Linked DNA regions of Neobacillus sp. PS2-9. The protein of the gene in region 2 interacts with the protein of the main gene of each other region in a pairwise test. Links are inferred from orthologs where the notes say so. Each region holds a gene or a part of one and is shown on either strand. Other genes may lie near its edges. The genes, in order: lpdA and pcrA.

Region 1 (3,331 bases), 1.2 Mb from region 2 along the record:
GAAGGGCATATACTACGGACTATAGGGGGGAATGATGATGGCTGTTAATGCATTTATTAAGCTCGTGCCTTCATCTGCAAAACAAACGATAACCATTGATGAGGTTAAGGAATTATTTTATTACTATAAAGATATTACATCCAAAACAGGCAATCAGGTAAGCTGGGAATTTGGAGAATCTGCCTTTCCTTATGACATCAAAGAAACGGAAGACGGTAAAGGGAAATGGTTTTACTTACAAGCCAATCTAGAACGTTACTATGCCATACTAATTGGTGTTGATACGGAATCGGTTCAAAATGATGACGGTGTTATAAGTGAACAAACATACATACAAGTCACTCTTCCTGAACAATCCACTTATGGAGATAAAGGAAAAGCAAATGAATTCTGTAAATTTCTTGCTAAAAAGCTGCAAGGCGAGCTTCATCTTTTTAATGAAAGAGTCATGTATTATTACCCAAGAAAATAAAAAGCAACGAAAGGCTCCTATAGGAGCTTTTTTAATGCATAATTTGAGCCATTGTATAATGAAATGAAGTATAGATAACTAAGCTTAACGCGGTAATAAAGAGGGTTTTACGGACTGACTTTGTGACATAATTTCCGATTAAAAATGCTAAGTAAAAAAACACAAAAAACATAATGACTTTATAGATGAGTTGATCATGCTTTGAAAGCCATTCAATAAACGTAAATCCGCTCCAAATAATAAATTGTAAAAGCATGACAATATATACTCTCATTTTTATCACCACTCAACTTCTCTTTATCCATTTGGTGTTTTAAGTATATGAATAAAATCGGGTCATAAGTTATTTTTTTAACACCTCCTCTATATTAAAATTCGCTGAAAAAAAATAAAGTCCTTTCCGTTTTTCGGAAAGGACTTTTATTTTTATTATTTAATGATATGGATTGGGCTGCCTAGGGCAACTTCAGCAGCTTCCATTGTAATTTCACCAAGTGTTGGGTGAGCATGAATTGTCATCGCTAAGTCTTCCGCTGTCATTCCTGCTTCAATGGCAAGACCAAGTTCAGCAATCATATCAGAAGCGCTTGCTCCGGCAATTTGAGCACCAATTACAAGACCATCTTCTTTACGTGTAATAAGCTTTAAGAAACCGTCAGCACTGTCTAGAGAAAGCGCACGGCCGTTTGCTGCAAATGGGAATTTAGCAGCAACCACTTCGATGCCTTCTTCTTTTGCTTGACTTTCAGTATATCCTACCTGTGCTAACTCAGGATCTGAGAAAACAACTGCTGGAATTCCTAAATAATCAATTTCAGACGGATGACCAGCAATCGCTTCAGCAGCAATTTTCGCTTCATATGATGCCTTATGTGCTAGTTGAGGACCAGCAACAACATCACCAATTGCATAAATATTGCTTAAGCTTGTACGGCATTGCTTGTCAATTTCAATTAAGCCACGGTCGCTTAACTTCACTCCAGCTTCCTCTAAGCCCATTTCATCAGTGTTTGGACGACGGCCAACCATTACAAAAACATAATCAGCTTCGATTTTCTTTTCTTCGCCTTTTGTTTCAAATGTTACCACTACGCCGTTTTCAGTTTCTTCGACACCCTTGGCAAATGCTTTTGTATAGAATTCCGCACCTTTTTTCTTCATCGTTTTCTTAACAAGAGCAGCCATTTGCTTATCAAATACTCCCATGCCTAAAATTTCATCGGCACCCTCTAAAACAGTTACTTGCGTGCCAAAGTTTGCATAGGCGCCACCAAGTTCAATCCCAATAACACCGCCGCCAATAACAACGATCTTTTCAGGAATTTCATTTAGATTAAGAGCACCTGTAGAATTTAGAACACGCTTTGAATATTTAAATGCTGGTAATTCAATTGGACGTGATCCAGTTGCAACGATAGCATTTTTAAAGGTATATGTTTGTGCAGATGTTTCATCCATTACACGAAGTGTATTGGCATCTACAAAGTACGCTTCACCACGAACAACATTCACTTTATTGCCTTTTAGTAATCCTTCAACGCCACCAGTTAATTTCTTAACAACACCAGCTTTGAATTCTTGTACCTTTGAAAAATCAACCTTAACATTTTCAGCTGTAATTCCGAAAGATTCAGAATGTACAGCTGTTTCATAACGGTGACCCGCAGAAATTAAGGCTTTTGAAGGGATACATCCAACATTTAGACATACACCACCAATATATTCCTTTTCAACAATGGTCACTTTTTGTCCAAGCTGAGCAGCGCGGATTGCGGCAACATATCCTCCAGGACCGGAACCGATGACTATAGTATCTGTTTCAATTGGGAAATCTCCAACTACCATTTTTCTTACGCCTCCATTAACAATAGTTCTGGATCGTTCAATAAACGTTTAATATGATTCATTGCGTTTTGCGCTGTTGCACCATCAATCATTCGGTGGTCGAAGCTTAACGATAATGCTAACACAGGAGCCGCAACAATTTCGCCATTTCGAACGATTGGTTTTTCTGCAATACGACCTACACCAAGGATAGCTACTTCTGGATGGTTAATAACTGGTGTAAACCATTGACCGCCAGCAGAACCGATGTTGGAAATTGTGCAAGATGCACCCTTCATTTCATTTGGAGCAAGTTTTCCATCACGAGCTTTTCCAGCCAATTCATTAATTTCATTTGAAATTGTGAAGACTGACTTACGATCAGCATCTTTTACAACTGGAACTAATAGACCTTTTTCAGTATCTGCTGCAATTCCGATGTTGTAGTAGTGCTTGTGGATAATTTCATTTGTTGCATCATCAAGAGATGTATTTAAAGCAGGGAACTCTCTTAATGCACTTGTTAATGCTTTTACGATATATGGTAAGAAAGTAAGCTTGATGCCTTTTGCCGCAGCTACTTCCTTGAATTTCTTACGGTGTGCAACAAGTTTCGTAACATCGATTTCATCCATAAGAGTTACGTGTGGAGCAGTGTGCTTAGAGTTAACCATTGCTTTTGCAATCGCCTTACGGATACCGCTCATCTTCTCACGTGTTTCTGGATATTCCCCTTGTGGAATTGGAGTTGGTGCTGCTGCTGCCTTAGGAGCTTCCTCCACTGCTTCTGCTGCTTGTGGTGCCGCCTGTGGCGCTGCTGCTGCTCCTCCACTTAAGAAGGCATCAATATCATTCTTCAAAATACGTCCATTGTTACCTGTTCCTGCAACTAAGGCGATCTGAACACCTTTTTCACGTGCATATTTACGAACAGATGGCATAGCGATAATACGACGATTTGGATCTACTTCCACTGCAGGTTGGGCTGCTACTGCTGGCGCAGGTGCTGCTGCTGGTGCAGGTGTAGCTTCTTGC
Region 2 (3,293 bases):
ATGGCAAGAATTCGCCGTTATACGGTTCCATGTGTCCTTGAAGTTTCAAGTATCAATACGGTTACACCAGGTTTTGACCTTTATTTTGTACCGACCATTTTAAATAGCAATGATCCAAACTGGATTACCGGGTTGCATCATCAAGCAGTTAAAGAATATGGTGAAATCATGGATTGGGAAGAATTCGCTATGGAAGGGTACTGTATTTTAAACGAAGAATGTAAAGCGGCTAAACTGACATCAGCCAACGCTCAATTAACAACCGAGGATGTTAAGGCCTATGCAATGATGGCAGAAAAAATGTTTCAGCTACCAATCTTCTATTTAGAATATAGCGGCAAATATGGGGATCCTGCTGTAGTAGCGGAAGTTAAAAAGGTTCTTGAACAAACTACGTTATTTTATGGTGGGGGAATCACTACCGCCGAACAGGCAGTTGAAATGGCCAAGCATGCCGATGTCATTGTAGTCGGAAATGTCATTTATGACAATTTTGATCAAGCTTTGGAAACCGTAAAAAGTGTCTAATAGATATTTGCTTCAGAGCAAAATTAACGATATGATAAAAATAAGAACAAATGTTTGTAGATGGTGGTGGATAGAATGCAATTTTTAACAGACAAGCTATTAAACGGGCTGAACCCGGAACAACAGAATGCCGTGAAAGCAACAGACGGACCACTTCTTTTAATGGCAGGTGCCGGAAGTGGTAAAACAAGAGTACTAACGCATCGAATCGGTTACTTAATAGTAGAAAAGCGCGTCAATCCTTATAATATTTTAGCAATTACCTTCACGAATAAAGCGGCAAGAGAGATGAAAGAACGTATCGGAAAAATGATGGGTGGTGCCGCTGAAGAAATATGGATTTCTACCTTTCACTCCATGTGCGTAAGAATTCTGCGCAGAGATATTGACCGCATGGGCTTTAACCGCAATTTTACTATTCTTGATACAACAGACCAACAATCCGTAGTAAAAGGGATCTTGAAAGAAAAAAACATTGACCCGAAAAAATTTGACCCTCGTGCGATTCTGGGCTCAATTAGCTCGGCTAAAAATGAACTCATTGACCCAGAAGAGTTTAAAAAGACGGCAGGCGGGTATTTTGAACAAGTGGTCAGTGATGTATATGAAGAATACCAAAAACGGTTACGTAAAAATCAAGCACTTGATTTTGATGATTTAATTATGATGACGATTCAATTGTTTACTCGTGTACCGGAAGTGCTTGAATTTTATCAGCGGAAATTCCAATATATACACGTGGATGAGTACCAGGATACGAATAGGGCCCAGTATATGCTTGTTAAACTATTGGCTAATCGTTTTAAAAACCTGTGTGTCGTAGGGGATTCAGACCAGTCCATCTATAAGTGGAGGGGAGCGGATATTGCCAATATCCTTTCCTTTGAAAAGGACTATCCGAATGCAACGGTTATTTTACTAGAGCAAAACTATCGTTCAACCAAGAGAATTCTTCTTGCAGCCAACAAGGTAATAGAAAACAATATGAACCGCAGAGCGAAAAACCTGTGGACAGAAAACCCGGAAGGAAACAAGCTAGTTTATTTCCGTGCAGATAGTGAACAGGGAGAAGCGCAGTTTGTTGCGGGGAAAATTAAAGAACTAACAAGAGATCAGAATGTGAAGCTGTCAGATATTGCGATTCTCTATCGTACCAACGCACAATCCCGTGTAATGGAGGAAGTGCTGCTGAAATCCAATATTGAATATAGCATTGTCGGCGGCATTAAGTTCTATGACAGAAAAGAAATTAAGGACATGCTCGCTTATTTACGTCTGATTTCAAACCCAGACGATGACATCAGCTTACAGCGTGTCATTAACGTGCCGAAACGTGGAATCGGCTCCACTTCGCTTGATAAAATTGCCGATTTTGCAGCGATGCATGACCTTTCCTTATACCAAGCGTTAGACTCGATTGAATTAATTGGCTTAAGTCCGAAAATCACCAAGGCAGCAAGAGAGTTCCGTGATTTAATTAAAAATTACACGAATATGCAGGAATTCCTTTCTGTAACAGAATTAGTGGAAGAAATCCTGGATAAGACTGGATATCGAGAAATGCTGAAGGCGGAAAAGTCACTTGAAGCACAAAGCCGTCTTGAAAACCTTGAGGAATTATTATCCGTTACGAAAAACTTCGAGGATTCTAGTGAGGATAGAAGCTTGGTTGCATTCTTAACGGATTTGGCACTTGTTGCTGATATTGATTCACTAGATGAGGATGGTGAAAAGGCTGATACCATCACACTTATGACCTTGCACTCTGCAAAAGGCTTGGAATTCCCAGTGGTTTTCCTCATTGGCCTTGAAGAAGGTGTATTCCCGCATAGCCGCTCTCTTATGGAAGAAGCGGAGATGGAAGAAGAGCGCCGTCTTGCCTACGTCGGAATCACAAGAGCAGAGAAGAGCCTATTTATAACCAACGCTCAAATGAGAACATTATTCGGTAGAACAAATATGAACCCTGCATCAAGGTTTATCGCTGAAATTCCGGAGGATCTAATTGAAGGAGTAGAGCCGGAGAAACGTATGAATACGCCATTTAATTCTGGCGGAGGTAGAAGTTTTGGAGGCTCAGGGTCTTCCTTTGGACAAGCAAAAAGTACATTTAGTACACCAACTACCCCAAGAAAACCAGTGATGCGTCCAGTTTCAGCTGCTTCTGGCGGAGAGGATGTCGGCTGGAAGGTTGGCGATAAAGCAGAACATGGTAAGTGGGGAATTGGAACGGTTGTAAGTGTTAAAGGGCAGGGAGAGGGAACAGAACTTGATATTGCGTTTCCAAGCCCAGTAGGTATCAAACGCCTATTAGCTAAATTTGCACCAATTAAAAAAGCATAATCCTTCATGCTATAATCCATGAGTGGAATACCTTTATGAAAGGGCTGGATATATGGACCTTCTAATGGCTGAACAGAAAATCACGGAAGTAAGAAACTTATTAAATCAATATGGCTATGAATACTATGTGCTAGATCAACCATCTGTGCCAGATGCTGAATATGACAGGCTAATGCAGGAGCTTTTAGAGCTAGAGGAAAAGTTCCCAGAGTTAAAGACTCCAGACTCTCCTTCGGTGCGTGTAGGTGGTGTGGTTCTTGACGTATTTGAGAAGGTGGAGCACCGTACACCGATGCTAAGCTTAGGTAATGCCTTTAATGATCAAGACTTAAAGGATTTTGACCGCAGGATTCGTCAGGCTGTAGGAGACGACTTTTCCTACGTCTGTGAATTGAAAATTGACGGCCTTGCTGTTTCGTTAC

The links.
Region 1: the proteins of pcrA (region 2) and lpdA interact in binary tests that used the Escherichia coli proteins (3 or more experiments, as listed by UniProt). The link is inferred for Neobacillus sp. PS2-9 from one-to-one orthologs.

What each region holds. Positions count from the first base shown.
Region 1 is NZ_CP133269.1:3,715,478-3,718,808, forward strand. The notes cover bases 110-3,109. They hold lpdA (dihydrolipoyl dehydrogenase), read right to left. Parts: upstream 2,318-3,109; coding sequence 902-2,317; downstream 110-901. Other genes in these bases: RCG25_RS18670 (DUF1885 family protein), read left to right, coding at 110-472; RCG25_RS18675 (hypothetical protein), read right to left, coding at 504-746; RCG25_RS18685 (dihydrolipoamide acetyltransferase family protein), read right to left, coding at 2,323-3,109. Outside these bases: more of RCG25_RS18670, read left to right, coding at 38-109; more of RCG25_RS18685, read right to left, coding at 3,110-3,331. UniProt on the Escherichia coli protein: Lipoamide dehydrogenase is a component of the glycine cleavage system as well as of the alpha-ketoacid dehydrogenase complexes.
Region 2 is NZ_CP133269.1:4,893,158-4,896,450, reverse strand. The notes cover bases 276-3,237. They hold pcrA (DNA helicase PcrA), read left to right. Parts: upstream 276-603; coding sequence 604-2,871; downstream 2,872-3,237. Other genes in these bases: ligA (NAD-dependent DNA ligase LigA), read left to right, coding at 2,924-3,237; RCG25_RS24445 (heptaprenylglyceryl phosphate synthase), read left to right, coding at 276-528. Also shown: more of RCG25_RS24445, read left to right, coding at 1-275; more of ligA, read left to right, coding at 3,238-3,293. UniProt on the Escherichia coli protein: A helicase with DNA-dependent ATPase activity. Unwinds DNA duplexes with 3'-5' polarity. Translocates on single-stranded DNA with 3'-5' polarity. Initiates unwinding more efficiently from a nicked substrate than double-stranded DNA.